3 regions of the Streptomyces sp. NPDC059853 genome follow, and region 1 is predicted to be linked to each of the others. Evidence: riboswitches for the same ligand, from Rfam matches in the RefSeq annotation. Region 1 holds a riboswitch; each other region holds the start of a gene.
The links. A riboswitch is a leader RNA that binds a small molecule or an ion and turns the genes downstream of it on or off. The one in region 1 is predicted to bind S-adenosylmethionine.
Positions count from the first base shown of each region.

Region 2: linked by a shared signal. The riboswitch ahead of thrC (threonine synthase) and the one ahead of ACFV5N_RS07575 (peroxidase-related enzyme) in region 1 are both predicted to bind S-adenosylmethionine.
Region 3: linked by a shared signal. The riboswitch ahead of ACFV5N_RS06385 (aminotransferase class V-fold PLP-dependent enzyme) and the one ahead of ACFV5N_RS07575 (peroxidase-related enzyme) in region 1 are both predicted to bind S-adenosylmethionine.

Region 1 covers NZ_JBHWJL010000044.1:12,594-22,544, forward strand. Annotated here, with positions in the region: gene ACFV5N_RS07540 (hypothetical protein) at 313-588, opposite strand; gene ACFV5N_RS07545 (hypothetical protein) at 726-1,004, opposite strand; gene ACFV5N_RS07550 (arsenate reductase ArsC) at 1,194-1,607, opposite strand; gene arsB (ACR3 family arsenite efflux transporter) at 1,600-2,658, opposite strand; gene ACFV5N_RS07560 (ArsR/SmtB family transcription factor) at 2,655-3,029, opposite strand; gene ACFV5N_RS07565 (ArsI/CadI family heavy metal resistance metalloenzyme) at 3,103-3,528, shown strand; gene ACFV5N_RS07570 (NADPH-dependent FMN reductase) at 3,695-4,273, shown strand; SAM riboswitch class IV at 4,340-4,447, shown strand; gene ACFV5N_RS07575 (peroxidase-related enzyme) at 4,539-5,705, shown strand; gene ACFV5N_RS07580 (ABC transporter substrate-binding protein) at 5,728-6,816, shown strand; gene ACFV5N_RS07585 (FecCD family ABC transporter permease) at 6,823-7,914, shown strand; gene ACFV5N_RS07590 (ABC transporter ATP-binding protein) at 7,911-8,684, shown strand; gene ACFV5N_RS07595 (FAD/NAD(P)-binding protein) at 8,681-9,951, shown strand, end outside.
Region 2 covers NZ_JBHWJL010000144.1:627-10,577, reverse strand. Annotated here, with positions in the region: gene ACFV5N_RS16575 (cold-shock protein) at 232-435, opposite strand; gene ACFV5N_RS16570 (MoaD/ThiS family protein) at 842-1,120, opposite strand; gene thrC (threonine synthase) at 1,117-2,445, opposite strand; SAM riboswitch class I at 2,462-2,600, opposite strand; gene ACFV5N_RS16560 (glucosyl-3-phosphoglycerate synthase) at 2,856-3,824, shown strand; gene ACFV5N_RS16555 (trehalose-6-phosphate synthase) at 3,917-5,389, shown strand; gene ACFV5N_RS16550 (serine hydrolase domain-containing protein) at 5,404-6,693, opposite strand; gene otsB (trehalose-phosphatase) at 6,823-7,692, opposite strand; gene ACFV5N_RS16540 (DUF3263 domain-containing protein) at 7,731-7,979, opposite strand; gene ACFV5N_RS16535 (extracellular solute-binding protein) at 8,029-9,231, opposite strand; gene ACFV5N_RS16530 (hypothetical protein) at 9,525-9,951, opposite strand, start outside.
Region 3 covers NZ_JBHWJL010000035.1:1,698-11,648, forward strand. Annotated here, with positions in the region: gene ACFV5N_RS06365 (ABC transporter permease) at 1-892, opposite strand, end outside; gene ACFV5N_RS06370 (ABC transporter permease) at 892-1,839, opposite strand; gene ACFV5N_RS06375 (ABC transporter substrate-binding protein) at 1,836-3,518, opposite strand; gene ACFV5N_RS06380 (putative leader peptide) at 3,768-3,911, opposite strand; SAM riboswitch class IV at 3,962-4,080, shown strand; gene ACFV5N_RS06385 (aminotransferase class V-fold PLP-dependent enzyme) at 4,181-5,488, shown strand; gene ACFV5N_RS06390 (Fpg/Nei family DNA glycosylase) at 5,473-6,285, opposite strand; gene ACFV5N_RS06395 (ribose-5-phosphate isomerase) at 6,285-6,761, opposite strand; gene ACFV5N_RS06400 (biotin transporter BioY) at 6,795-7,376, opposite strand; gene ACFV5N_RS06405 (hypothetical protein) at 7,624-7,893, shown strand; gene ACFV5N_RS06410 (DUF6879 family protein) at 7,886-8,521, shown strand; gene ACFV5N_RS06415 (ATP-binding protein) at 8,531-9,951, shown strand, end outside.

The DNA.
Region 1 (9,951 bases):
CACACGGGAGCCCGATCCGTGCCAGTCAGGGCGGACAGTGCCAGGACGGCGCGGACGTTTGCAAACGGGCCGCCGTGATGAGTGGCCGCAGAACAGGTTCCACCGCTGCGTACCGCAGCGGGCTTGTCGCGGGCAATCGGTACTCGGCGCCCACTCTTGCAACGAAGGCCCAGGTCAAGGACACCATCCCTGACCTGGGCCTTCGCCGTTTTCGCATCCGCTGAACGCGCGCAACCGTTGGGCGCACGAACGGCTCAGTCCTGGCTCCGGGACCGGCCAGCTCCAGCTCCGGGGTCTTCGCGCCTCGCCCGGTCACTCCTTCGCGCGCTCCAGTCCTCTCTGTGCCGTGTTACTCACGGCCTTGATCCCGAAGTACGCCGTGGTGATTCCGGTGATCGCGGTGAAGGCGCTGGCCAGGAACGCCGCCTGCGCCTGCCCATCGGTATGGAATACGGCCACGAGGGCGACAGCTCCGATGACCGCGTCACCCACAATGACCGCGGCCACACCGGCGATCGTTCTGAGGTTGTCGGTCGAGAATTCTTTCCGTCTGGTCCGACCGCCATCGACGGCTTCGCCGGCGCCCATGGTCTCACCTCACACAGATCAACTGTCCGCCTGTACCGGGAGCGCCGTACCGCGCGAGGCTGCGCCGCGCGTCCGGGCGGCGACCACAGGCGTATGCGCCTGGCCACGGGCCGGCGGAGCACGCGCGGCTCCCTCCGTCATCGTGCGAGCAGGATGTTGTAGATGTCGGAATTCGCCTCGTGATTGACGAGGCCGACCTCCACTTTCTTTCCATAGACGATGGCGAATTCTCCCACCATCGCCATCTCAGGCTTGGCTCCCCAGTACCATCCGTCTATCTTGATGCCGCCCGATTCCCCGGTCAGCCACAAGCAGGCTTTGCCGTCGCTGCCCACACCAGCCCTCCGCACTTCGGCCATCCCCCACCAGTTCCCTGTTCCGACGCGCGCGTCGGGAGGCGTATTGACCTGAGTCACTGCCACCACTTCCTTTTCTCGCCCATTGGTTATCGCGAATCTACCCGCGCTTGCTGGAGGGGTGCCCTGCTGGACTGATCCAATGAGGTGACCCAGGGCGCGGCCGCCTCAGGCGCGTGCACTTCTTCTCACGCGAGGCGCGCGGCGCGGTGGCGGGCCGGCTCGTGGGGGCCGAAGGGTTCGGATGGGTCAGGCCGGGATGCCCAGGTCCGTCAGCAGGGTGCGGACGCGGTGTTCGATCGTGTCGCGGAGGGGGCGGATCTGGTCCAGGCCGTGGCCTGCGGGGTCTTCGAGGGGCCAGTCGAGGTAGCGCTTGCCCGGGAAGACCGGGCAACTGTCGCCGCAGCCCATGGTGATGACCACGTCGGAGTCCCGCACCGCTTCGGTGGTGAGCACCTTGGGGGTCTCGGCGGCTATGTCGATGCCGGACTCCGCCATGGCCGCCACGACGGCCGGGTTGACGGTGTCGGCGGGGGCGGAGCCGGCGGAGCGGACCCGGACGCGGTCGCCCGCCAGGTGGGTCAGGAAGGCGGCGGCCATCTGGGAGCGGCCGGCGTTGTGCACGCAGACGAAGAGCACGGACGGAACGGTGGGGTCAGGCATGGGCCGGAACTCTCTCGGTGGTGAACCAGCGGCGGGCGTACCGGGCGACGTGGACCAGGCCGATCAGCACGGGCACTTCGATGAGCGGGCCGACGACGCCCGCGAGGGCCTGGCCTGAGGAGGCGCCGAAGGTCGCGATGGCGACGGCGATGGCGAGTTCGAAGTTGTTCCCCGCCGCGGTGAAGGCCAGGGCCGTGGTGCGGGGATGGTCCAGGCCGATGGCGCGGCCCAGCAGCATGGCGCCCGTCCACATGAGGGCGAAGTAGAGCAGCAGGGGCACGGCGATGCGGGCCACGTCGTGGGGGCGGGAGGTGATGGCCTCGCCCTGGAGGGCGAAGAGGATCACGATGGTGAACAGCAGTCCGTACAGGGCGAGCGGGCCGAGGCGCGGGAGGAGCGTCGTCTCGTACCAGGCGCGGCCCCGGGCGCGTTCTCCGGTGCGGCGGGTGAGGTAGCCGGCGGCGAGCGGGATGCCGAGGAAGATGATCACGCTGCGGGCGATCTCGCCGAAGGAGATGTCGAGGCCGGTCCGTTCCAGGCCCAGCAGGCCGGGCAGGGCGGAGAGGTAGAACCAGGCGAGGGCCGAGAAGGCGATCACCTGGAAGAGCGAGTTCAGCGCGACCAGGACGGCGGCCGCTTCGCGGTGGCCGCCGGCCAGGTCGTTCCAGACGATGACCATGGCGATGCAGCGGGCGAGGCCCACGATGATCAGGCCGGTGCGGTACTCGGGCAGGTCCGGCAGGAAGGTCCACGCGAGCGCGAACATCAGCGCGGGGCCGAGGATCCAGTTCAGCACCAGGGAGGTCCGGAGCAGTCGCCGGTCGCGGGTGACGGTGTGCAGGCGGTCGTAGCGGACCTTGGCCAGCACCGGGTACATCATCACCAGCAGGCCGAGGGCGATCGGCAGGGACACCTCCGCCACGGTCACCGCGGCGAGCGCGTCGCCCAGGCCGGGGACCAAGCGGCCGAGGCCGAGGCCGGCCACCATCGCGGCGAGGATCCAGACGGTGAGGTAGCGGTCGGTGAAGGACAGCCGCGGAGTGCCGGTCACCGGGTGGTCAGGGGCAGTTCCGCCGGGCGGGTGAGGATGACCGCGAGGCGGTCGGTCGTTTCGGGGACCAGCCGGTAGTGGACCCAGGTGCCGCGTCGTTCGGAGTCGATCAGCCCGGCCTGCCGCAGCAGTTTCAGGTGGTGCGAGATGGTCGGCTGGGAGAGGTCGAAGGCCGGGGTGAGGTCGCAGACGCAGATCTCGCCGCCGGGTTGTGAGGCGATCATCGACAGCAGGCGCACGCGGACCGGGTCGCCCAGGGCCTTGAACACCTGGGCCAGTTCGGCGGACTGGGCCTCATCCAGTGGTGTCTCCAGCAGGCGGGGACAGCAGGTGTCGCTCCGGGACGGGGACTCCGGGCTCTGATTCGACATGCTTCTATGTTGACAGTTTTCGATACAGCACACAAGCTTGCATCGACAGTCGTCGATACAAGGGAGCCACGCCATGTCCCGCGTTCAGCTCGCCCTGCGCGTCAGTGATCTGGAGGCCTCGATTGCCTTCTACAGCCAGTTGTTCGGCACCGGCCCCGCCAAGCGGCGCGAGGGGTACGCGAACTTCGCCGTCGCCGAGCCTCCGCTCAAGCTCGTTCTCCTTGAGGGCGCGCCGGACGGGGAGACCCGCCTCGACCATCTCGGCGTGGAGGTGGAGTCCGCCGAGGAGGTCACGGCGGCGGCCGGGCGGCTGAAGGAGTCCGGTCTGGCGACCTTCGAGGAGAACGACACGTCCTGCTGCTACGCCGTCCAGGACAAGGTCTGGGTGCACGGACCCGGCCGGGAGCCCTGGGAGGTGTACGTCGTGAAGGCGGACGCCGACACGCTGGGCGGGAGCGCCGCCGCGGCGCCGGAGGCATGCTGCGCCAGCGGGCGGTAGCGGCGGCGCGCGCGGTGACGAGCGCCGGCGTCCAGGGGAGCGTCCGGATGGTGAGACGGACGCTCCCCGCGCAACATCCTTGACTTCAAGGTTTCTTGAACTTCTAGCGTGGTCGCACTGTCGCTTTTCGCCGGGCCGCCGGGCCGGCAGGAGGGAACGATCCATCATGACCAGCGAGGCCATGCGACTCGAAGTGATCACCGGAAGTGTGCGGGAGGGCCGGGTGGGACCCGTCGTGGCCTCCTGGTTCGCCGGGCAGGCGCGGCAGCACGGGGAGTTCTCCGTCGGGCAGATCGATGTCGCCGACTACGCCCTGTCCACCTCGATGTCCGGGAGTCCCGGACAGGCCACCCGGGACGCGCTGGACGCGTTGTCGCCACGGCTGCACGCCGCGGACGCCTACGTCGTGGTGACCCCCGAGTACAACCACAGCTACCCCGGCGCGCTGAAGAACGTCATCGACTGGCACTTCACCGAGTGGCACGCCAAGCCGGTCGGCCTGGTGTCCTACGGCGGGATCTCCGGCGGGCTGCGGGCGGCCGAGCATCTGCGGCAGGTGTTCGCCGAACTGCACGCCACCACCGTGCGGAACACCGTCAGCTTCCACGGGCACGGCCCCTGGGACGACTTCGGCGGCGCGGGGGAGGAGGAGGCCGCGGGGGCGGCGCGGTCGCTGCTCGATCAGCTGGGGTGGTGGGCCCTGACCCTCCGGGAGGGGCGCGGCGCCCGGTCCTATCGGGCCTGACCAGCCGTTTCTCGTATGCCGGACAGGTGTTTCGCTCTGTGGTCGCTGTGGCTAGGGTGACGCGCAGGTCAAGAGTGCCAGCGCGAAGTCCCGGCTAGCTGGCCGGCAACCCTCCTGCACGGTGGGGTGCCCCCGGGGAAAGACCCGGCTGCGGTGATGCGGCAAGCGTGCTCCTGACGAGTTCCCGGCTCCCTCCCGGACGGAGCCGGCGCGTTTGCCGCGTGTCGCGGTCGCCCCTGCGAACCCTGCACGACGAGGCGGACCCATGAGCACCACCGGCGACACCACGCAACCGGACGACATCGGGCGGCTCGCCGCCCTGGACGAGCGGATCGCGGCCGCCCGCGCCGGCAAACCGCTGGTGGTGCGCCGCGCCCAGGAGGCCGGGGAGGCGCTGTTCGACGGGCCCGCGCCGGTGAGCGCCCCGGTACGCCGGGGGCTCGCCGCACTGGCCGCCCGCTGGCACGGGGTCCCCGAACTCGTCGAGCACCACACCGAACGCGGCGCCGACCCGCTGTACGGCGACGACCTGCCCGCCGACCCCGCGCTGCGCGCCGCCGCCGCGCACATCGACCTCATCACCGTCTCCCCCGCGCTCGCCACCCGCGAGGACCTGGCCCGGCTGACCGGCACCGGCTGGTCCCCCGACGCGATCGTCACCCTCTCCCAGACCGCCGCGTTCACCGCCTTCCAGGCCCGCGCCATCCTCGGCCTGCGGCTGCTCCAGGGCCGCGAGCCCGGCCCGTACCAGCCGCCCGCCCGCACCACCCCCGGGCACGGCCGGACCAAGAGCCGCGCCCGCACCGCCTCCAACGGCCGGGAACGGCCGGTGGAGTACACCCGCGAACTGCTCTCCTGGACCGCCTGGGTGCCGCCGGTCCCGGTCGGCGAACTCACCCCCGAGCAGGAGGACTCCTTCCGGGGCAAGACCAACGGCGAGTACTTCCGGCTGCTGGCCCGGCTGCCCAAGGTGCTGGCGGCCCGTACCGCCCTGGACAGCGCGATCTTCGCCACCCGCGAGGGCCTGCCGCGCGCCGAGCGCGAACTGGCCGCCGCCGCCACCAGCAAGGTGACCGACTGCGTGTACTGCGCCTCCGTACACGCCCGCAAGTCCGCCCAGATGTCCAAGCGCGAACAGGACGTCGACCGGCTGCTCGGCGTCACGCTGCCGCGCGCCGCCGACTGGGTGCCCGCGGCGACCGCCGGGCTCGCCGAGGGGCAGGACGAGCGCTGGAGCGCCGTCATCGCGTTCGCCGCCGCGCTCGCCACCACCCCGGTGAGCGCCACCACCGCCCACGTGGACCGGCTGCGCGCCGTGGGCCTCACCGACGCCGAGCTGACCGATCTGGTCGCGGCCACCGCCTTCTTCACCTGGGCCAACCGGCTGATGCTCAGCCTCGGCGACCCCTACTGGCCCGACGCCTCCCACTGAGACCACGGAGAACGGAACCACCATGAGACACCGCATGGCCCGCGCCCTGTCCCTCGCCGCAGCGATCACCGTCGTGTCCGCCGCGAGCGCCTGCGGCACCGTGGTGAACGAGGACGGCGCGCGGGAGACCGGCGGCGGCACCTCCGAGGGCGCGCTGACCGTCGTGGACGACGCCGGGCGCACCGTCGAACTGGACGGGCCGGCCGAACGCGCCGTCGTCCTCAACAGCTACGGCAACGAGTTCGCCCAGGCCATCGGAGCCGGCGACCGCGTCGTCGGCTACGACCGCGTCTCCCAGTCCCGGCTGCCCTACCTCGGCATAGCCGACGACGAGGTCGTCAGCGAGGACCTCCAGGAGATCAACTACGAGTCGGTCGCCGGACTCGACCCGGACGTCTTCATCATCCCGCGCAACGGCGCCTGGCAAGAGGCCGCGCGGCAGCTGGAGTCCTTCGGCATCCCCGTGGTCGTCGCCACCGCCTGGGACTTCGACGTCTTCCACGAGACCGTCGACCTGCTCGGCGAGGTCTTCGGCGAACCGGAGGGCGCCGAGCGCGTCGCCGCCTTCTACGACGAGATCTTCGGCCTGATCAGCGACCGGGTGGCCGGTACGGAACCGGTGCGCGTGTACTGGGAGACCGAACAGCCCTACCTCACCGGCCTGCCCGGCTCCGGCTTCGACCAGATCATCGTCGCCGCCGGGGGCGAGAACATCTACGGCGACCTCGACACCGGCGGCGACCAGCAGGCCGAGACCACCGTCGACCCCGCCTCGCTGCTGGAGCGCGACCCGCAGGTCGTGGTGCACGAGTTCGGTCCCTCGGCCGCGCCCACCGGCGACGACAGGTTCGACACGGTCACCGCCGACCTCACCGGCCGGGCCGGCTGGCGGGACCTCACCGCCGTCCGCGACGGCAACGTCTTCGTCACCAACGGCTGGGCCACCAGCGGCCTCTCGAAGGCCATCGGCGCGCTGTACCTGGCCACCTGGCTGCACCCGGACGCGTTCGCCGACACCGACCCGGACGGCTACCTCCAGCGCTGGGCCGAGGAGTTCCAGGGCATCGAGGACTTCGCCGGCGCCGACGCGTACGTCCGGAAGGCGGGCTGACCCGCCATGACGCTCACCCGGACGGCGCCGCGCGAGGCGGCGCCGGACGCCCCGCCGCCCACCCGGCCCGGCCGGCGCGGCCGGCCGGGCGTGCTGTGGGCCGGTACGGTACTCGCCGTCCTCATCACCGGCTGGTGCGTCACCGCGGGCACCGCCAACGCGGGACCCGCGGACGTGTGGCAGGCCGTCCGGCTCGCCGTCTTCGGCGGCGTGCTGCGTGAGGACTTCGCCCAGACCTACTCCATCATCATCAACCTGCGGCTGCCCCGGGTCCTGCTCGCCTTCGCCGCCGGTGCCGCGCTCTCGCTGGCCGGTGTGGTGATGCAGGGGCTGCTGCGCAACCCGCTCGTCTCACCGTTCACGCTCGGCGTCTCCCCGGCCGCCGCCTTCGGGGCGGCGCTGGCGATCCTGCTGACGGGCGGCTCGGCCGGCTCCGGTTCGTGGCTGGTCATCGGCAGCGCGCTGGGCACCGCCCTGGCCGTGTCCGCCGTGGTGCTCGGCCTCGCCTCCGCCAAGGCGATGTCCGCCGCCACCCTGCTCCTGCTGGGCATCGCGCTCACCCAGCTCTTCGAGGCGATGACCGCCGCCCTCCAGTTCGTGGCCGACGAGAACACCCTCCAGGCCATCGTCCGCTGGACGTTCGGCTCGGTGAACGACGCCGGCTGGCAGGACGTCACCGTCGTCGGCGCCTTCGCGCTGGCCGCCCTGCCGCTGCTGCTGTGGTACAGCCGCGACCTCAACGCCATCGCCTTCGCCGGTGACGACGCCGCCAGGAGCCTGGGGGTGAACGTCACGGCCGTACGGGTCGGACTGATCGTCGTCTCGGTCGTGCTGGCCGCCGTCGTGGTGTCCTTCTGCGGCGTCATCGGCTTCGTCGGCCTGGTCGGCCCGCACATCGCGCGGCTCGCCATCGGCGCCGACCACCGCTACCTGCTGCCGTTCGCCTTCCTCACCGGCGGGCTGCTGCTGGTGATCGCGGACACCGTGGGACGTACCGTACTGGCACCGTCCGTCATCCCGGTCGGCATCGTCGTCGCCTTCATCGGCGCGCCCGTCTTCATCAACCTCATCCTGACCAGGAGAGGAGCCGCGCAGTGAGTCTCGATGTGACAGCCGTCCGGTTCGGCTACCGGCGCACCCCGGTCCTGGAGGGCGTCGACCTGCGGGTGGCGGAGGGCGGGTTCTGCGCCCTGCTCGGCCCGAACGGCTCCGGGAAATCCACCCTCACCAAGATCATCGCCCGGGTGCTGACCCCGGCCGCCGGTTCGGTCTTCTTCAACGGCCGGGACCTGCTGGCCGCGCCGCGCCGCGAACACGCCCGGGTGGTGGCGTACGTCCCGCAGTCCGGCCCGGCGCCGTTCGAGCAGACCGTACGGGAGGCCGTCCTGCTCGGCCGCACCCCGCACCTCGGGCTGCGGCCCACCCGCCGGGACCGGGACATCGTGGAGGCGGCCCTCGGCCGGCTCGGGCTCGGCGCGCTCGGCGACCGCCCGATGTCCCAGCTCTCCGGCGGCCAGGCGCAGCGGGTGCTGATCGCCCGCGCCCTGGCGCAGGAGCCCCGGGTGCTGCTGCTCGACGAGCCGACCTCGGCGCTCGACCTGCGGTACCAGATCGAGACGCTCCAGATCGTGCGGTCGGTGACCCGCGAGGAGGGCGTCACCGCGCTGATCGCGATCCACGACCTCAACCACGCCGCGCACTTCTGCGACCAGGCGGTCCTGCTGGACGGCGGCCGGGTGGTGGCGGACGGGCCGCCGGCCGAGGCGTTCGACGCGGCGGTGCTCAGCCGGGTGTACGGGCTCGACGTGCGGGTCACGCACGGCGAGCAGGGCGTGGAGGTACGCCCCTCGGCGCTGGAGCCGGCGTGACGGCCGGGGCGCAGGGTACCGGCGAGGGCTTCGACGCGGTCGTCGTGGGCGGCGGCCCGCGCGCGGTGTCGGTGGTGGAACGGCTCGCCGCCCGGCACCCGGACGGCGCGCCCCCGGTGCGGGTGGCCGTGCTGGACCGGGTGGAGGTGGGCGCCGGGGCGACCTGGCGCACCGACCAGTCACCGCTGCTGCTCAACAACACCTACAGCGCCCACACCACCCTCTACACCGACGACTCCACACCGATGGAAGGCCCCGTCACGCCGGGCCCCGACCTGATCACCTGGGCCCGGGAGAGCAGCCCGCCGCCGGACCGTCCGGCGTGGGTGGCCGCCGAGGCCGCCGCGCTGCGGCCGTGGTCCTATCCGACCCGGCGCATCCAGGGCGTGTACTACCGGGAGCAACTGGCCCGGGCGGAGGCGACCGGGCGGGTCGCGGTCACCCGGGTGCGCGGCGAGGCGGTGGCGCTGGAGCGCGACGGCGGCGCGGGCGGCCGCGGCGGCGCCGACGAGGGTCGTACCGTACGGCTGGCCGACGGGCGCGCGCTGCGCGGCCGGATCGTGGTGCTCGCCCAGGGCATGGTGCAGGCCAAGCGGTCGGCACGGACCGCCGCCCTGGTGGCGGCGGCCGAACGCGACGGGCTGGTCTACATCGAACCCGGCATGCCCGCGGAACGCGACTGGGACCGGGTGCCGGGCGGGGAAACCGTCCTGGTCACGGGGCTGGGCGCCAACTTCTTCGACGTGGTCGCGCTGCTCACCGAAGGCCGCGGCGGCAGCTTCGAACCCGCCGGGGACCCGGCCAGGCCCGCCCGGCTGCGCTACCGCCCCAGCGGGCGCGAGCCGCAGCTGGTCGCCGGCTCGCGGCGCGGACTGCCGTACCGGTCGAAGGCGGCGTACGCGTCGGGGTTCCCGCCCCGGTACGTGCCCCGGCTCGCGACCGGCGACTGGTTCGCGGGCATCGCCGCCGGGCGGGGCCAGGACTTCCGGCGCGACGTGTGGCCGCAGCTGGCCCGCGAGTTCGCGTGGGCGCATCTGTCCACCCTGCTCGCGCACCACCCCGGCGCCCTGGTGCCCGGCACCCGCGAGCCGGAACTGCTCGACCGGCTGCGCGCCGCGCCCGACGAGGCCGCGGTGGACGAGGTCGTCGCCCGGGCCGTCGCCGACCCGCGCCGCGCCCTGGCCGTGGGCCGCCTCGACCGGCCGCCCGCGCCCGGCCCGGTGGACCCCGGCACCTGGCGGCGGTGGGTGCGCGAGCACGCCGAGGA
Region 2 (9,951 bases), on a different contig from region 1:
GGGCGGTTCCTTGCCCCGCCTGGCCCACGACCTCACCGAACCGGTCTCTGCTGTCACTCTCACCCTCAGAGTGCTAACCCATGATTAGCACTCTCCCCCCGAGAGTGCAAGCGCCTTCGCGTTGTCGCAGGTGGCGGCGGGGCGCACATGCCAGGGCCCGCACCCCTGCGCTGGTGTGCGCTGGGTGCGGGCCCCGGGTCGCTCGGCTGCGGTGGTAGTACGGTCGGCGGTTCAGGCGGTCACCCGGACCATGTCGGCCTGAGGACCCTTCTGTCCCTGCGAGATCTCGAACTCGACCCGCTGCCCCTCTTCCAGAGTGCGGTAGCCGTCCATCTGAATCGCGCTGTAGTGGACGAACACGTCCGCACCACCGTCTACCGCGATGAAGCCGTATCCCTTCTCCGCGTTGAACCACTTGACGGTGCCCTGAGCCATTCCAAACTCCCCATGTTGCTGGCCCTTTCACGAGGCCGCACTTCGCGGACCCGGGTCAGACCGGAACGCGTCGACCGCCGCTGAATGTATCTGGACGGAAGCCCTCTGCAACAGGCCATTGAGGAGAGAATTCTTGGAGCCCCCAAACGGGCAAATTACGCAAAGCAGAAGAAAGACGAATATTTCCTTCGCGCCTTATCGCGCCAATCCGGCAATTGGTGCAGCGAATTTCCGCGCGTTTCCGTCGAGAACTGTCGTGAATTCATAGGCGACTGACATCGGCTGGGCCGCGGGGGCCGGCGACGCGCGCGAGCCCACTCTATCGCCCCGGAAACGCCCAACCGCCCCGAAGCGGGCAGCTCCGGGGCGGTTGTTGAAGATGTGATCAAACGTAGACGTGGCGCGCTCAGCAGCCGCCCGCCACCGCCGGGATGATGGAGATCCCGGCGCCGTCCGGCGTGGGAGTGTCCAGGCCCTCGGCGAACCGCACGTCGTCGTCGTTGACGTAGACGTTCACGAAACGGCGCAGCTTGCCCGCGTCGTCCAGCACCCGGGCGGAGATCCCCTGGTGGTTCTTCTCCAGATCGGCGAGAACGTCGCGCAGCGTACCGCCGTCGGCGGAAACCTCCGCCTGGCCGCCGGTGTAGGTGCGCAGGATGGTCGGGATTCGGACAGTCACGCTCATGCGAGGCCAGCCTCTCGGAAAGCGTCCAGATTCGGACGGATGATGGCGGTGGGACCGGTGGTCCCGGCCACCGCGTCCAGGGTCTTGAGGCCGTCGCCGGTGTTCAGTACGACCGTCGTCAGCTCCGGGTCGAGTTGCCCGGTCTCGATCAGCTTGCGGGTCACGCCCACGGTCACCCCGCCCGCCGTCTCGGCGAAGATGCCCTCGGTGCGGGCCAGCAGCTTGATGGCGTCCACGATCTGCGGGTCGGTGACGTCCTCCACCGCCCCGCCGGTGCGGCGGGCGATGTCCAGGACGTAAGGACCGTCCGCCGGGTTGCCGATCGCCAGCGACTTGGCGATGGTGTCCGGCTTCACCGGGCGCACCACGTCGTGCCCGGCCTTGTAGGCCCGGCTGACCGGGGAGCAGCCCTCGGCCTGGGCACCGAAGATCTTGTAGGGCTTGTCCTCGACCAGGCCGGTCGCGATCAGCTCCTTGATCCCCTTGTCGATCTTGGTGAGCTGGGAGCCGGAGGCGATCGGGACCACCAGCTGGTCGGGCAGCCGCCAGCCCAATTGCTCGGCGATCTCGAAGGCCAGGGTCTTGGAGCCCTCGGCGTAGTAGGGGCGGAGGTTGACGTTGACGAAGCCCCAGCCCTCGCCGGCCGGGTCACCGATCAGCTCGCTGCAGAAACGGTTCACGTCGTCGTAGGTGCCCTCGATGCCCACCAGCTCGCCGCCGTAGACGGCGGCCATCACGACCTTGCCCTGCTCCAGGTCGTGCGGGATGAACACACACGAGCGCAGGCCCGCCCGCGCGGCGGCGGCGCCGACCGCGCCCGCCAGGTTGCCGGTCGAGGAACAGGAGAGCGTGGTGAAGCCGAAGGCGCGGGCGGCCTCCACCGCGTTGGCGACCACCCGGTCCTTGAAGGAGTGGGTGGGGTTGCCGGAGTCGTCCTTCACGTACAGCTCGCCGCCGTGCCCGAGCGCCGCGGCCAGCCGGTCGGCCCGGACCAGCGGGGTGCCGCCGGGGTGCAGGTTGGGCTTGGACGCGACATCGGCCGGCACCGGCAGCAGCGGGGCGTAGCGCCAGATGCTGTGCGGCCCGGCCTCGATGGCGCTCCGTAGCGCTCCGGGGTCACCGGTGGGCAGATCGTACGCGATTTCGAGTGGGCCGAAACACGCCTCACAGGCGAAGATCGGGCTGAGCGGGAACCGCTCACCGCACTCCCGGCAGGAGAGCGCCACGGCGGGCCCGAGATCGACGGGGGCTCCGGGGGATCCCGGGGCGGCGGAGGTGCGGGGGGCGCCGTCGGGCGCGGGGGTGTGCGAGGTCAGCACAGGCATGACTACGAGGCCCTTCTCCTCATCTTCCCCGTGACGGCTTTCGCCACAGGACGGAATTGGCACCTTCCCCACCGGGAGCCTCGCGTCCTTACGAGACCGGCGGAAGGGTTGCCGGGGCTTCAACGGGCCGTTCCCTCTGCCCCTCTGGATGAGCTGTATTCGATTGGCTGCGCAGCGTCCCCGATATGCGGAGGACACCTGCGCTGTCCGAGACTGTAACGGACGCCCCGGACAATGGCTCGGGCCGTCCGATCCGCGAGACGAACAGGAGACAGACATATTCTCGCCCGAACTGGGCACCTCCGATGAGGGCCAGATACGGCCATTGATGACATGCCCGACAGAACCGACTGACGTGATCTACCTGACCTACCCGACTTATGTGGTCGAAGCGAACAGGAGCGACATTCGTGCTGGAAGAGGCTGAGGAGTGGCTGACCCGCCGGTCCTGGACTGCCGCTGACCGCTCGCTGCGACGGCTGCTGGACGCGAAGGCGTCGGCCGGCCCTGCGGGCAGCGTCAGTGTCGTGCTTCCCGCGCTGAACGAGGAAGCGACCGTCGGCACCATCGTGGAAGCGCTCCGGCGCGACCTGATGGAGACCGTGCCACTGATCGACGAGCTGATGGTGGTGGACTCCGGGTCCACCGACCGCACCGGGGAAGTCGCCGCGGCGGCCGGTGCCAAGGTCGTCCACCGCGACGAGATCATCCCGCGCATGCCCACCGTCCCCGGCAAGGGGGAGGTGCTGTGGCGCTCCCTCATGGCCACCAGCGGCGAGATCATCTGTTTCGTCGACGCCGATCTGCGGGAGTTCGACTCCCGCTTCGTCTCCGGCATCCTCGGGCCGCTGCTCACCGAGCCCGATGTGCACCTGGTCAAGGCCATGTACGACCGCCCGCTCGGCGACGCCCCCTCAGGAGCCCACCAGGGCGGCCGGGTCACCGAGTTGGTGGCCCGCCCGCTGCTCAACCTGCACTGGCCGCAGCTGGCCGGCGTCGTCCAGCCGCTGGGCGGCGAGTACGCGGCGCGCCGCTCCCTGCTGGAACAGCTGCCCTTCCCGGTCGGCTACGGCGTCGAACTCGGCCTGCTCATCGACACCCTGCACCTCGCCGGGCTCGACGCGGTCGGCCAGGTCGACGTCGGGGTGCGCAAACACCGCCACCAGGACGGCCAGGCCCTGGGCCGGATGGCGGCGGCCATCATGCGCACCGCCCAGAGCCGGCTCCCGGGCCACGGCCCGGTCCCGGTGCAGCAGGGCATGATGCAGTTCGAGCGCCTGGCGGAAGGCGGTTTCGCGCCGCTGACGCACACCATCCACACCGAGGAACGGCCGCCGATGGCCACCGTCCCGGAGTACGCCGCCCGCCAGGCGGCCTGATCCGGGCGGACGGACGGCGCCCCCCCGCACGGACACGCCGAGGGTGACCGGAGGCACGTTTGTGTGGGGGGCTTCCTGGCTAGGGTCGGATCATGGGCGTTGCAGCAGACTCCGAGACACCCCCGGTCCTGGTCGCGTCCAACCGCGGCCCCGTCAGCTACTCGCTTGGCGAGGACGGCACGCTGACCGCGCGGCGCGGCGGCGGCGGCATGGTCTCCGGGCTCTCCGCCCTCGGCGACGCCGCCGGCACCTGGGTGTGCGCGGCGCTCGGTCCCGGCGACCGCGAGGCCGTCTCCCGGGCCGGCGGCGCGACCCTGGACCCCGCCGACACCGACGGCCGGCCGGTGCGCATGCTGGACATCCCCCCGGACGTCTTCGACGCCGCCTACAACGGCATCGCCAACTCCGTCCTGTGGTTCGTCCACCACCTGCTGTACCAGACCCCGCTGGAGCCGGTGTACGACGCGGAGTTCGAGCGCCAGTGGGCCGGCTACACCACGTACAACACCGCCTTCGCCGACGCGCTCGCCGCCGAGGCGGAACCGGGGGCCGAGGTCCTGGTCCAGGACTACCACCTCTCCCTCGTCCCCGCCCTGCTGCGCGAACGCCGCCCCGATCTGCGGATCGGGCACTTCTCCCACACCCCCTGGGCACCGCCGGACCTCTACCGGGTCCTGCCCGACGCCGTCGCCCGGCAGGTGCTGCGCGGCATCCTCGGCGCCGACCGCGCCGGGTTCCTGACCCGGCGCTGGGCGGGTGCCTTCGCCGACTGCTGCGCCGACCTGCTGGGCGCCGAGGTCCGCGAGACCGCGCCCGGCGGCCCCGACGCCTTCACCGTGACGTTCGAGGGCCGCACCACCCGGCTCGGGGTGCACGGGCTGGGCGCCGACGGCGCGTTCCTGCGCGAGCGCGCCCACCGGCCCGATGTGGACGAGCGGCTGGCCGCCCTGCGCGAGCAGGTGGGCGAGCGGGCGACCGTGGTGCGGGTGGACCGCACCGAGCTGTCCAAGAACATCGTGCGCGGCCTGCTCGCCTACCGCCGGCTGCTCACCGACCGTCCCGAGTGGCGGGGCCGGGTGGTGCACGTGGCGTTCGCCTACCCCTCCCGGCAGGACCTGGCCGTCTACCGGGACTACACGGCCGAGGTGTCCCGGGTCGCCGAGGCCATCAACGCCGAGTTCGGGCAGGACGACTGGACGCCGGTGGTGCTGCACGTCAAGGACGACTTCGCCCGCTCGCTCGCCGCCTACCGGATGGCGGACGTGGCGCTGGTCAACCCGATCCGGGACGGCATGAACCTGGTCGCCAAGGAGATCCCGCTGATCTCCGAGCGGGACTGTGCCCTGGTGCTGTCCCGCGAGGCGGGCGCCGCCGCCGAACTCGGCGACGACGCCCTGCTGGTCAACCCGTACGACATCGCCGGCACGGCCGAGGCCCTGCACCGCGCGCTGACCATGGACGCGGACGAGCGGCGGGTGCGCGCCGCACGGCTGGCGAAGGCCGCCACCGCGCTCACCCCCCGCGACTGGTTCCTCGCCCAGGTCGAGGCCCTGCGCACGGCCTGACCCGCGCCGGGGGGTCAGCCGCACACCGCCCGGTTCACCAGGTCGAGGCCCGCCCGGAACTGGGCCTCGGCCTTCTCCCGGTCGTCCAGCCACAGGGTGAACTCGGCCACCGCCGCCGAGTGGCGGCCGTCCGCGCTCACCCCGGCCTCCGAGACGGTGCCGAACGAGGTGCCGCCGTGGAACCACAGCCCGCCGTCCGCGCAGCGGGCGGGGTCGGCGCCCTCCACCGGCCGCCACGCGATGCCCAGCCCGTACCCGGCGCCCGGCGCGAACTCCTCGGCGGGCACGGTGTCCTTCATCGCCTCCAGCGTCGCCGGCTCCAGCAGCTCACCGCCGAGCAGCGCCCGCAGGAAGGTGTTCATGTCGGCGGTGGTGCTGATGATGGCCCCGTCCGCCCCGGCGTCCGCCAGGACCGAGGTGTCCGTCAGCTCCTCCCTCCCCGGGAACTGCATGTACCCGGTGGCCGTGGGCTGCGGGACGTACGCGCCGCTGCCCGGGGTGAGCGTGTGCCGCAGCCCCAGCGGCTCGATGATCCGCTCGTGCACCTCCTGCTCCCACGGGTGCCCGGTCAGCTTCTCGATGATCATTCCGGCCAGGACGTAGTTGGTGTTGGAGTACGACCACCGGGTCTCGCCCCGCGGATCGTCCGCGTCCGGCAGCCAGCCGGGGGCCTCGGTCATGGCGAGGGCCACCTTCTCCTCGGCGGTGGAGATCGCGAACCGGGTCTCGCGGTAGTTCTCCGGGGTGAGCGCCTCCGGATCGGAGAGGAAGAGGATGTCCGTGTAGTTGGCGAGACCGCTGGTGTGCCGCAGCAGATCGGTGACGGTGATCCGGGCGCCGTCGTTGCCGTTGCCGGTGACGACGCCGGGCAGCAGTTCCTCCACCGTGTCGTCCAGCGCCAGCTTGCCCTCCTGCACCAGCTGGAGGGTCACCACGGAGACGAAGGTCTTGGTGTCCGAGCCGATCCGGTAGTACGCGTTCCCGGGCACCTCGCCCCGCCGCTCCAGATCGTCCACGCCGGCCCGCGCCGTCCGCCGCGCCCCGGCCGCGTCCACCGACGCGGCCGTGACGCCGGTGGCCCCGGCGGTCACCACCGCCTCGGTGTCCCGCTGGAGCTGGCGCGCGAACCGGTCGCCGTGCCCCGCGCCGTGCTGCTCGGCGGCCCCGGCCGCCGCGCCGCCGCCCGGTGCCAGCAGGGCGACGGCGGCGATCGTGCCGAGGCCGGTGACGGCCAGCCCGGCGCGGGTCCACACCGTCCGCCGCGACCGCCCGCCGCCGCTCCCGCCGTTGCGCACCGCATCCATCATCCGACTCCGTTCTGTCAGCATCGTTGCACCCGACGTTACCGAGCGTCACTGACACTCCACGAGCCGGAGGGCCCCCGGAACCGGGGTGGGGCTGCCCCCACCCCCTCCGGTGGAGCCGGCCGGACGTCAGCCGAGCGCCGCGGCCAGGGCGGACAGCAGGCCCGCGACCCCGGCCGGTCCGTCCACCGTCACATCGGTGACCGCCGCGAGTTCGGCCACCTCCGTGCTGCCGCTGCACACCCGCAGCCCCGGCACCCCGGCCTCGCGCAGCTTCGCCACCGCGTCGAACGCCGCCAGATCGCCGAGGTCGTCGCCCCCGTACAGCACCGCCGAGGCGTCCGTCTCCCGGGCCAGCGCGGTCAGCGCCGCGCCCTTGTCGGTGCCGGGCGGGCGCACCTCCAGGACGAACCGGCCCGGCTCCAGCGCCAGTCCCAGCCGGGCCGCCAGCTCGGCCAGCGGCGCGCGCAGCGCGGCGAAGACCCCCGCCGGGTCCGGGGCGGTACGGGTGTGCACCGCCAGCGCGTTGCCCTTGTCCTCCAGCAGCACCCCGGGGCCCGACCGCTCCACCAGGGCCGCCAGTTCGGCGCGGGCCACCACGATGCCCGGGTGCGGCGGCGGGCGGTGCAGGCGGCCGGTCGCCGCGTCCCAGCGCTCCGCGCCGTAGGCGCCCAGCACGGTGAGCCCGGCCAGCTCCGGGTGGCCGGCGAAACCGCCGAGCCGCACCGCCACCTCGGCCGGGCGGCCGGTGATGATCGCCAGCACCCCGACCCGGGGGGCGAGCCCGGCCAGCGCGGGCAGCGCGTCCTGGTGCGCGTACGCCCGCGCCGGGTCGTCCACGATCGGCGCCAGCGTGCCGTCGAAGTCCAGCGCCACCAGCGCGCGTTCCGGGCGGGCGAGCAGCGCCGCGAGCCCGTCGCGGCCCGCCTCGGTCACCGGCTCGGGAAGGGACGGAGAGGAAGGGGAGGAGGGGGAGGAAGGTACGGGAGGAGTGCCCATGCCCGGACCCTACCCAGCGGGCGCCGTCATCCGCGCCGTCATCTGCGGTCGCGCCGCTGCTCGCGCCGCCGCCGCAGCAGGTTGACCGTCACCGGGTCGTGCGCCAGCGCCCGCTCGTCGTCCAGCAGCGCGTTGAGCAGCTGGAAGTACCGGGTCGGCGAGATGCCCAGCCGTTCGCGGATGGTCCGGTCCCGCGCGCCGGTGTCCGACCAGCCCTGCCGTGCGACGGCCAGCACCGCCAGCTCGCGCTCGGACAGCTCCGGCTCCGTACCCCGCTCACCACTCACCCGGGCATTTTATGCCCTTACGGACAGCCCGCCCGCGGCCCCTCCCCCGCTACTCCTGCGGCCCGAGCGCCTCCAGGTCGGCCGCCTCCGCCTGCTCCTGGAGGTCGGCGAGGATGCCCGGCACATTGCTCCCGGGCTCCACGGTGGCCCCGATGCCCTGCGCCACCAGCGTGGACACCCGGCCCCAGGACACCTTGCCCACCGGGAAGAACGTCGCGGTCGGCAGCGACTCCAGGAACGGCGTCAGCCGCACGGCGGCGTCCCCCTCCTCCGCGTCCTGCATCTCCTGCGAGGCGGGGGTCGTCACCGGCAGCAGCTCCCAGCGCTCCGCGAAGGAGTTGACGTTCTCGGAGGTGAAGACGTACTTGAGGAACGTGCCGATCGCGTCCCGGTGCCCCCGCTCGTTGAACGCCATCAGCCACGACGCCTCCCCGAGGGTGGTGGTGGACGGCGCGGCCACGCCCGGCAGTTCCGCGATCCCCCACGCCACCTGCCCCCGGTCGGCCTGCCGCATCAGCACCGGGTCGGCGAACAGCATGCCCACCGTGCCGGAGGCGAAGTCCGCGTACGCCTGGGCGCGGGTGGTGGAACCCGGCGGCCGCTCGCCGGTCAGCCCCGGGCCGACCAGCTCGTCCCGGAGCCAGTTGAACGTCGAGGCGTTCATCGGCGAGTTGATCGTGTAGCCGCCGGTGTTGTCGGTCAGCCCGCCCCCGCCGCTGACCATCCACATCAGCGCCTCGCCCGCCGCGTCGTCGTGCCCCAGCGGCAGCGCGAACGGCGTGGGAACGCCCGCGGTGCGCAGCGCCGTGGCCGCCTCCAGCAGTTCCTCCCAGGTCTCCGGCGGCGCCTTCGGGTCCAGACCGGCGTCCTCGAACAGGTCCGTGTTGTAGAAGAGCCGCCCGATACGCGCCGCGAACGGCATGCCGTACTGCACCCGGCGCATCTCGCCCGCGATCGCCAGCGACGGAACGAAGTCGGCGAGCTGGGATATCGGCAGCAGTTCCTCCGCCCGGTACAGCTGACCGGCCGCCGCGAAGTCCGCGAAGGCGCCGAGCTGGGCGATGTCGGGGGCGTTCCCCTCCGCGACCAGGCGCGCGACCTCGGCATTGGCGTCCTGCCAGCGCAGCGTGGTCACATCGATGATGATCTCGGGGTGTTCCAGCCGGAAATCCGCGACCAGTTCGTTCCAGTAGCGCTGGGTACTGCCGGTGTCGGACGCGTCCCCGTATTCGGCGGCCACCAGTTTCAGCACCGTCTCCGAACTCCCGGAGTCCTCGCTCCCGCACGCGGTCGCGGAAAGGCCGACGGCCCCGGTCAGGCCGGCCGCCATTCCCAAGAACTTCCGACGTCGCACCTTCACTACCCCTTTGTCCAGAAAAGCATTTCTGCCCCGAAGTACCGTGCGGCGCAGCAGCCCCGCGCGACCCTCAGAGTCTGCCTTGCGGGGCCGTGATCACGACCGTGACCATCGGTATCGCTTTCACAACAGCTAGCGGTCCGTGGAGGTTTGACGGGCACATAATTCGGGGAACGGGGACGGACCGGTCAACTCCCCGCCGACCGGCACAGATCGAGTACGGCCGGGTCCAGCATCTCGCTCCCCAGCTCGCACGCCTGGGCGAAGGAGGACGGTACGCGGCCCACGGCGTCCACCTCGTCCGGGAGTCCGGGCACCGCACCGGCCCCCGGCCGCGGCGCGGTCTCCGCCCGCGCGTCCCCCGCCGGCCCCTCCTCCGGGTCCGGGTCCGCGTCTCCGCCGCCCGGGGACGGGGCGGGCTCGGGCACCGGCCGCGGCTGCGGCTCCCCCATCGGCGCGGGCTCCCGGCCGGCGGCCGGCTCCGCCGCGCCCGCCTCCACCGCGTCCCCGTCCGCCGCGTCCTCGCCGTCCTCCCGCGGCCCGCAGGACGCCGGGCGTTCGGCCGCGGGTCCCGCGCACACGTCGCCGCCCGCCGGATGCACCGACACACACCCC
Region 3 (9,951 bases), on a different contig from region 1:
GGCCGGGGAAGGTGGTCAGCCACCAGGCGGTGGAGAGGTAGTCGCGGCCCTGGGAGACCATGGCGCCCAGTTCCGGCGCGGGCGGCGCGGCCCCGTACCCCAGGAAGCTGAGCGCGGAGACGGACAGCACGGCGCCGCCGATCTCCAGGGCGGCCAGCACCAGCACCGGCTGGGAGGCGTTGGGCAGGACATGGCGCAGCAGGATCACCGGGGTGCGGGTGCCGCTGGTGACGGCGGCCCGGACGTACACGCTGGACTTGATGCGCAGCACCTCGGCGCGGATCACCCGGGCGAACGCCGGGACGCCGGAGATGCCCACGGCGATCGCGACGTTGGTGACGCCGAAGCCGAGGATGGAGACCACGGCGAGGGAGAGCAGCAGTCCGGGGATGACGATGAGGACTTCCACGCACCGCATCAGGGTCTGGTCGACCCAGCCGCCGAGGTAGCCGGAGAGCACGCCGAGGACGGTGCCGGCCACCAGGGAGAGCGAGACGGCGATCAGCGCGGCGGTGAGCGAGGTGCGGGTGCCGTGTACCACGCGGGTGTACAGGTCGCGGCCGAGGTTGTCGGTGCCGAACCAGTGGTCGGCGCCGGGCGGGGTGAGGGAGGCGGCCGGGTCGGTGCGCAGCGGGTCGGTGCCCGCGAACAGCGACGGGGCGAACGTCCAGGCCAGGATCAGCGCCAGGTAGAGGACGGCGAGGTGCAGCCCGGGGCGGGCGGCGACGGTGCCGAGCGCGGCGCGCAGCCGGGCGGCGCGGCCGTGTGTCTGTTCCTGTCCCGGGTCGGCGGGGGCCGCCGCCGCGGGGGGCGCCGGGGGCCGGTCCGGTCGCCGCGGGTCCTGCTCGGTGGTGAGCGTCATCGGGGAACTCCGGTCGATGTCGGCGGACATCAGGCGGGCTGGAGGACGATCCGCGGATCGACCTTGGGGTAGATGAGATCGACGGCGAGGTTGACCACGACGTACAGGGCGCCGGCCAGGAAGATGATCGCCCGGATGACGGGGAAGTCCTGGTCCGCGATGGCGTCGGCGGTCAGCCGGCCGATGCCGGCGCGGGCGAAGACCGTCTCGGTGATGATGGCGCCGGCCAGGATGTTGCCGATCATCATGCCGAGCATGGTCAGCGCCGGGATGGAGGCGTTGCGGAAGGCGTGCGTCCACACGGTGCGCAGCCGCCCGGCCCCCTTGGCGCGGGCGGTGCGCACGTACGGTTCGGCCAGCGCCGTCCGCAGCCCCTTGGCCAGCAGCTGGGCCAGCACGCCCGCGCTGGGCAGGGCGAGCGCGATGGCGGGCAGCACCAGCCGGGAGGCGTCGCCGTCGCCGTACGCCGGGAACCAGCCCAGGCCGAAGGAGAACACCTGGATCAGCAGGATCGCGGTCCAGAAGCTGGGCAGCGAGATCCCGGCGACGGTGCCGGAGAGCACCGCGTTGCGCAGCGGCGCCCAGGGGGCCAGGGTGGCCGCCAGCGCGGCGGCCACCCCCAGGACGGCGGTGAGCAGCAGGGACGCGGTGGCCAGCTCCAGGGTGGAGGGCAGGGCGCGCCCCAGCATGGCGGAGACCTCGTCCCCGGTACCGAAGGAGGTGCCGAAGTCCAGGGTCAGCGCCCGGGAGACGAAGTCCGCGTACTGGGCGTACAGCGGACGGTCCAGGCCCAGCTCGGCGCGGAGCGCGTCGGCCTGGGCCCGGTCGACGCCCATCGGGTCGCCGCCGCCGGCGGAGCGCAGCATGATCGACACCGGGTCGCCGGGGACGAGATGCAGCACCAGGAAGGACAGGCTCAGCGCCGCCCACAGGACGATGATTCCGTTGGCGAGCCGGACCAGGACGTAGCGCCTCACGAAGCGATCCACACCTCGTTCAGCAGCGGCTTGCCCTCGATGTCGGCGCGGAAGCCGCCGACGGAGGGGCCGTAGCCGTAGGACCAGAACCGGTCGTAGACGGGGATGGTGTAGCCCTGCTCGATGATGCGCTGCTGGGCGGCGTCACCGATGGTCTGCCGCTCGTCCGGGTCGACGGTGGACTGGAGGGCGTCGAGGAGGGCGTCGAGTTCCTCGTCGGGGTGGTTGTACAGCATGCTCATCTCCGGGTGGGCGGAGCCGTAGACGAGGCGGATGACGTCGACGTCGGCGCGGCCCTGGCTCCAGGTGGTCAGGTCGCCGGGGAACTCGTCGATGGGCACGTCGGGGAGGGTGGCCACCGGGTCGAGGACGAGTTCGACGCCGATCTCCTTCCACTCCTGCTGCACCAGTTGGTGCTGGGCCTCGGTGTCGGTGCTGCCGGACTGGTAGGTGATGGTGAGGGAGAGCCGGTCGCCGTCGGCGTTCTCGCGGATGCCGTCGGTGCCGACCCGGTCGTAACCGGCGCCCTCCAGCAGGGCGATGGCGGCCTCGGGGTCGTGCCGGATCTCCGCGGACTGGTCGGTCCAGCCGGGGGTGGCGGCGGTGAGCACGCCGGTGGCCGGCTGCTGGGTGCCCTGGAAGACGGCGTCGACGACGGCCTGCCGGTCGATGCCCAGGCTCAGCGCGCGGCGGACATCGGGGTCCTGGAGTTTGGGGCTGGAGGCGAGCGGGATGTACGGGATGGCGATGCCGGGCGAGGCGCCGGTGGCCAGGCCGTAGCCGGGCAGGTTGGTCAGCTCGGCCTGGTTGGTGAAGGGGATGCCGTCGGCGAGGTCGATCTGGTCGCTGGTGACCGCGCCGTAGCGGACGCCGCCCTCGGGGACGACTTCGAGGACGATCCGGTCGACGTAGGCGGGGCCCTGGTTCTCGGCGATCGGGGAGGCCCAGGCGTAGTCCTCGCGCTTGATGAGTTCGACGGACTTCTCGGGGGTGAAGGAGCCGAGGGTGAACGGTCCCGAGGCGGCGAAGTCGCCCAGGCACAGGGCGGCGGGGTCGTTGCCGAGGGAGGCCGGGGAGAGCTGGACGAAGGAGGCGGTGGCGGTGGCCTGGAGGAACTGGGCGTTGGGGCCGTCGAAGTCGACGCGCACGGTGTGCGGGTCCAGGACGGTGGCGCCCTGGTAGCCGGCGAGGAAGCTGCCGGCCTGCGGGGCGCGGGCGCCGAGGTCGACGATGGCGTCGAAGTTGGCCTTCACCGCCTCGGCGTCGAAGGGGGCGCCGTCCGAGAAGGTGACGTCCTCGCGCAGATGGAAGGTGAACTGGCTGACGTCGTCACTGATCTCCCAGGAGGTGGCGAGCCAGGGCTTGATCTCCTTGGTCTCCGGGTCCTGTTCGGTGAGCTGGTCGCCGAGCTGGCGGCCGACGTTGCGGGAGGTGAGCTGGGGGCGCTGGCGCGGGTCGACGCAGTCGATGGTGTTGGCGAAGGCGTACCGCAGGGTGCCGCCGGCCACCGGGTCGCCGGAGGCGCCGCCGCCCGTGCCGTCACCGGAGCCGCCGGTGCCGCTCTCGCCGGTGCCGCAGGCGGTGAGGGTGACGGCGAGCGCGGCGAGCAGCGCGGTGGCGTGGGCGGGGCGGGGTATGCGACGGCTGCTGCGCCGTCGTGGCGTGGGCGTGGTGGCCACGGAGGGCTTCCTTTCAGGACGAATCCCCCGGCCGGCGGCGCGCGTTCGGGCACGGCGCGGCGGCGGGCGGAAACGGGGTGTGCGGGGCGCACGGGGGGAGAGCGGGCGGGGCGACGCGCCGCGGCACGGCCGGCCCCGGGCAGGGGCGGGCCGGGCGCGGGGCACGGAAGTCCCGTGGAACGGGCGGCGGTTGCGGGGCTACGGGCGCGGCTCAGGGCCGGCGCTCACCGCCGGGAAAGGGAGGGGAAATCAGCAGCCGGCACAGGACGCCGACGCGACGCGGAGCAGGTCCACGTGTCGGCGCGACGTCAAAAGCGGCAGGGCTGGCATGCGGCAAATATCGGCCAACCCCGGCGGACTGTCAAGCACGCCCCGAGACGGGGATCTCGCCATCCGGACAGCCGGTGTTCACCGGGCGGCCGGCATGGCATAGTCTCCGATCAGGTCACGAGTGACAGCGATCAAGGCCCCGGCCCGCTGTCCGGCAACCCTCCAACCGTCGGCGGGGTGCCCCGGGTGATGACCGGGCCGTAGGCAGCGAGGTCTGCGGCAAGCACGGTTCGCGAGGGAGTTTTCCGATGAGCAAGCGAATGCGATAGGGCGCACGCCCCCGACCCAGCCTGCCCCTGCCTGCTTTTCTTCATCCTTTCCGGAGCTTCGCCATGCCCGTGACCCTGACCACCCCTGCCCGGAACACCACCACCGACTGTCGCCTGCCGGTGCTCGGCGACGACGTCCGCGCCCCGCTCGCGGACGGCGGCGAGACCGGCTACGCGGCCCTCGACTACGCCGCCAGCGCCCCCGCCCTGCGCGCGGTGTGGGACGAGGTCGCCGCGTACGCCCCGTACTACGGCAGCGTGCACCGCGGCGCCGGCCATCTGTCGCAGCTGTCCACCGACCTGTACGAGGAGAGCCGGCGCACCGTGGCCGCGTTCCTCGGCTGCCGGCCCGACGACGAACTGATCTTCACCCGCTCCACCACCGACTCGCTCAACCTGCTGGCCGGCGCCCTGCCCACCGGCACCCAGGTGTTCGTCTTCGAGACCGAACACCACGCCGCGCTGCTGCCCTGGGCCCACCACGGCCACGCCGTCACCTACCTCCCCGCCCCGCGCACCCCGGGACAGGCCGTCGCCACCCTCGTCAACGCCCTCGCCGACGCCGGACCGGGGCCGAAGCTGCTGTGCGTCACCGGCGCCTCCAACGTCACCGGCGAACTGTGGCCGGTCGCCGAACTCGCCACCGCCGCCCGCCGGGCCGGCGCCCGCACCGTCCTGGACGCCGCCCAGCTCGCCCCGCACCGCCCGGTGGACATCACCGCGCTCGGCGTCGACTGGGTGGCCTTCTCCGGGCACAAGCTGTACGCGCCCTTCGGCGCCGGGGTGCTCGCCGGCCGCGCCGACTGGCTGCGCCGCGGCCGGCCCTACCTGGCGGGCGGCGGCGCCAGCCGCGCGGTCACCGCGGAGGGCGGCGCGGTGACGGTGGAGTGGCAGGACAACGTCGCACGGCACGAGGCCGGTTCGCCCAACGTCATCGGCGCCTGTGCGATCGCCGCCGCCTGCCGTGCCCTGACCGGGGCGGGCTTCGAGCGGCTGGTGGCGCGCGAGGAGGAACTGCTGTCGGGCCTGCGGGCGGGCCTGGCCACCGTCCCCGGCGTCCGGGAACTGACGCTGTTCGGCCCGCAGGCCGCCCGGGTGGCGGTGCTGTCGTTCGTCGTGGACAACTGGCCGAGCGAGGCGTTCGCCCGGGCGCTCTCCGAGCGGTACGGCATCGGCGTCCGCGACGGACTGTTCTGCGCGCACCCCCTGGTCCGTACCCTGCTGGGCGCGGACGAGGCGGCGGCGGACGGCTGCGAGGGCCCGCTGAAGGCGATCCGGGTGAGCTTCGGCGTCGGCACCCCGGCCGAGCACCTGGAGCGGCTGGTGCGCGCGGTGCGCGAACTGGTCGCCGAGGGTCAGCCGGCCGCCTGACAGACCGGGCACCAGAACAGGTTGCGGGCGGCGAGTTCGGCACGCCGGATCGCCGTCCCGCACACCAGGCAGGGCAGCGTGGCGCGCCGGTACACGTACACCTCTCCCCCGTGCCCGTCCACGCGCGCCGGGCGGCCCATGGCCTGGGGCGTGTGCTCGGGCCTCACGGTGTCGATGCGGTTCTTGCGCACGCCCTCGCGCATGAGCGCGGCGAGGTCAGCCCACATCGGCCGCCACTCGGCCTCGGTGAGGGAGCGGCCCTGGCGGTAGGGGTCGATGCCGTGCCGGAAGAGGATCTCGGCCCGGTACACGTTGCCGACGCCCGCGATGACCCGCTGGTCCATCAGCAGTTCGGCGATCGGGGTGCGGCTGGCGGAGATCCGCCGCCACACCAGGTCGGGGTCGCCGTCGGCGCGCAGCGGGTCCGGGCCCAGCCGGCGCTGCACGGCGGACTTCTCGTCCTGGCTGAGCAGCGCGCAGGTGGTGGGGCCGCGCAGTTCGGCGTACCCCTCGGGGGAGGCCAGCCGCAGTCGGATCTGCCCGGTGGGTGCGGGCGGCGGCCCGTCGCCGAAGGCGACCTTCCCGTACAGGCCGAGATGGATGTGCACCCAGCGGCGCCAGCCGAAGCCGAGGAACAGGTTCTTCCCGTGGGCGTCGCACTCCCGCAGCACTTCGCCGTCGATGAGCGCGGCACCCCCGGCGAACCGCCCCTGCGGGGAGTCGGCCCGCACCGCCCGGCCGCCGAACCGTTCCCGGTAGTCGGCGGCCAGCCGGTGAATGGTGTGCCCCTCCGGCATCAGGCGCCGTCGGGCAGCGGAGGCAGCGTGCCGTCGCTCTCGTAGGCGCTGAGCATGTCGATCCGGCGGGTGTGCCGGTCCTCGCCGGAGTACGGGGTGGCCAGGAAGACCTCCACGAAGGTGGTGGCCTCGTCGGTGGTGTGCATCCGGGCGCCGACGCTCACCACGTTGGCGTTGTTGTGCTGCCGCCCCAGCTTCGCCGTCTCCACGCTCCAGGCGAGGGCGCAGCGTACGCCCGCGACCTTGTTGGCGGCGATGGCCTCACCGTTGCCGCTGCCGCCGATGACGACACCGAGCGCGTCCGGGTCGGCGGCCACCGCCTCGGCGGTGCGCAGACAGAACGGCGGATAGTCGTCCTGGGCGTCGAACGTGTGCGGGCCGCAGTCGACCGGCTCATGGCCGTGGGCCGTGAGCCAGTCGACGAGGTGATTCTTCAGTTCGTAGCCGGCGTGGTCGGAGCCGAGATAGACGCGCATGGGCACGAGTCTGACATGCGCGCAGCGGTCCCCTTACCCGCGCCCCCGGCGGCCCGCCAGCCGCCAGGCGGTGGGCAGCGCGCCCATGGCGAGCACGGCCTTGAGGGCGTCCCCGATGAGGAACGGCACCAGACCGGCGGCCATCGCCTCACCGGCCGACATGCCGGTGGCCAGGGCGAGATAGGGCACGCCGATGGCGTAGGTGACGGCCATGCCGGTCACCATGGTCCCGGCCGTCCGCAGCACCGTACGGTCCCCGCCGCGCCGCGCCAGCTCACCGACGACACCGGCGGCCACGGCCATGCCGATGATGTAGCCGAAGGAGGGCATGCCGTACCCGGAGGACGCCTCCGCGAACCACGGCATCCCGGCCATGCCGGCCACGGCGTACAGCAGCATGGACAGCAGCGCGCGCGCCGGGCCGAGCGAGACACCGACGAGCAGGGCGGCGAACGTCTGGCCGGTCACCGGCACCGGCGACCCGGGCACCGGCAGCGCGATCTGCGCGGCCACCCCGGTCAGCGCGGCACCTCCCACGACCAGTGCCACATCCCGCACCCGGGCCCGGGACAGCGTGGGCGCGGGCAACAGATCCGCGAGTACAGCGGTGCTCATACACATCCTCCAAAGAACGATTTCCCCCACCCCCATCCGACCCCACCCGACCGACCGAAAACAAGAGCCCAATCCACTGCCCGAACCCACCCCCGTTATGCACACCCAACAACACATGGCCCAAGGTCACGCCGGGGCGCCCCGGCACGGCTCAGTGCGCCCCCGCGATCCGTTGTCGGCCTGAGAACGCCGCCCCTAGGCTTCCTGTGACACCGGCCACAGGCCCATCACCTTGTGTGGAGGAATCGTGACACGACCATGGGAGGCGGACCCGACCGCCTCGTTCGCCCGGCGGTTAGGCAAGACGGCCCAGGAGCTGGGCAATTCGGAGGACGAGGAGCTGTGCCCCGACATCTGGCAGCTCGACAACGGAGACGTGGCGGTCATCGGCCGGGACCTGACGACCGCCTACGACTCCCGGCTTCCGCCCGGGGTACGGCTCGGCCCGGACGAGCGCCTGGTGATCATTCCCGGCAACATGCTCAGCGCGGCGAAGCCGGACATCCCCGATGCTTGACCTCCGGCTCCCCGCTCTCGACCCGGCCCGCGGCACCCGGCTCGACGACGACTACGGGCACGACTTCCGGCGGCGGGCGGCGGAGATCCGCGACGGCTCCTCCTGGAAACTCGAACGCCGCCAGCACTTCGAGGAAGCCAGCCCCAGCCGCGAGGCACTGCGGCGCGGTGACTGGGAACGTGCCCTGAGCCTGCTGGAGGACCGCAGAGAACGGCTGGCGGCGACCCAGCGCGAACGGCAGGAGCGCGGCTACGTCTTCCACCGGGTCCGGGTGGTCGAACAGCCCCTGACGCCGTACGTCCGGTGGGAACTGCACGCGCTCGCCCTCGGAGCCGAGTACGGCACCCCGGTCCGGGTGATCGACGCCCGGACGGTGCGGGACCTCGAACACGACGGTCTGCTTCCCGAGATCGTGGTGCTGGGGGACGGGACGCTCTACCTCATCCACTACACCGCCGCCGGAGCGTTCGACCACGCGACCCGGTTCACCGACCCCCGGCTGGCCGGCCCCTGGGAACAGCTCATCCGCCGGCTCTTCGCCGAGGGCGAGGACGTCTTCTCCTATCTGGACCGCGAAGTGGCTCCCCTGCCACCCCCGGAGCTGACAGCGGGTCCCGAAACGGGGTAAGCGTTCTCCATGCACACCGAAGAGGGGCACGAGGAGAACCGCGCGGTTCCCGGCAGTACGCATGCCGAACTGTCGGGGACCACCCGGGACGCGGTCCAGGCCGGGCGGATCAGCGGAGGCGTGCACTTCCACGACCACGGCGGCGGCCGGGCCCGGAACCGGGACGACGTGCCGCGCCAACTGCTCGCCGACGTCCGGGGGTTCGTCAACCGGGTGCACGAGCTCGCCGAGCTCAATGCCGTGCTCCCCGGCGAGGACGGCGCCCCTCTGGTGGTATCGGTGTGCCTCATCGCCGGAACGGCCGGCGCGGGCAAGACCTCGCTGGCCCTGCACTGGGCGCACCGGATCAGGGAGCGGTTCCCCGACGGCCAGCTCTACATCAATCTGCGCGGCTACGACGCCGGGGAACCGGTCACCGCCCATGAGGCGCTGCGCCGCTTCCTCACCGCGCTCGGGGTCCCGGCGAGCCGGGTACCGGAGGACACCGAGGCGGCGTCGGCACTGTTCCGGTCGCGGCTGGCCGACCGCCGGATGCTCATCGTGCTCGACAACGCCGCCTCCGTCGCCCAGGTACGACCGCTGCTTCCCGGCCACGGGCAGGCCCTGGTCATCGTCACCAGCCGGGGCCGGCTGTCCGGGCTCGCCATACGGGACGGCGCGCGCCGCCTCACGCTCGGCACCCTCCCCGAGGACGAGGCGGTCGCCCTGCTGCGTGCCGTCACCGCCGGCTACCGGCCGGCGGACGACGCCGGGAAGCTGGCCGAACTGGCCCGGCTGTGCGCGCGACTGCCGCTGGCCCTGCGGATCGCCGCCGAGCGGGCCGCCGGGCATCCGCACATGAGCCTGGACGAACTGATCGCCGATCTGCGGGACGAGTCGGCGCTGTGGGACGCGCTGAGTACCGATGACGAGGAGGAGGCCGAGGCCGTCCGCACCGTCTTCGCCTGGTCCTATCGCGCGCTGTCGGCGGATGCCGCCCGGCTGTTCCGGCTGCTCGGCCTGCACCCGGCCCGCGAGTTCGGTATCGAGTCGGTCGCGGCTCTCGCCGGGATCACCGTACGGCGGACCCGCCAGCTGCTGGACGTGCTCGTCAGCGCTCATCTGCTGGAACAGACCGCGCCCGACCGCTACGAGTTCCACGATCTGCTGCGCGCGTACGCCACCAACCAGGCCCAGCAGGACGAGCCGGCGGACGGCAGGGCGGAGGCGCTGCGCCGCGTGCTCGACTGGTATCTGGAGTCCGCGGACGCGGCACGGGAGTGGCTCAGGCCGGGGCCCGCCACCCCGGACCTGCCGGCCCTCTTCCCGGACTACGACGCCGCCGTGAACTGGGCCGAGCGCGAGCACGACAACTTTCTCCCCGTCGTGCTGACCGCCGAGGCGGCCGGTGAGGACGAGCGCGCCTGGCGGCTCGCGGCCGTGCTGTGGGG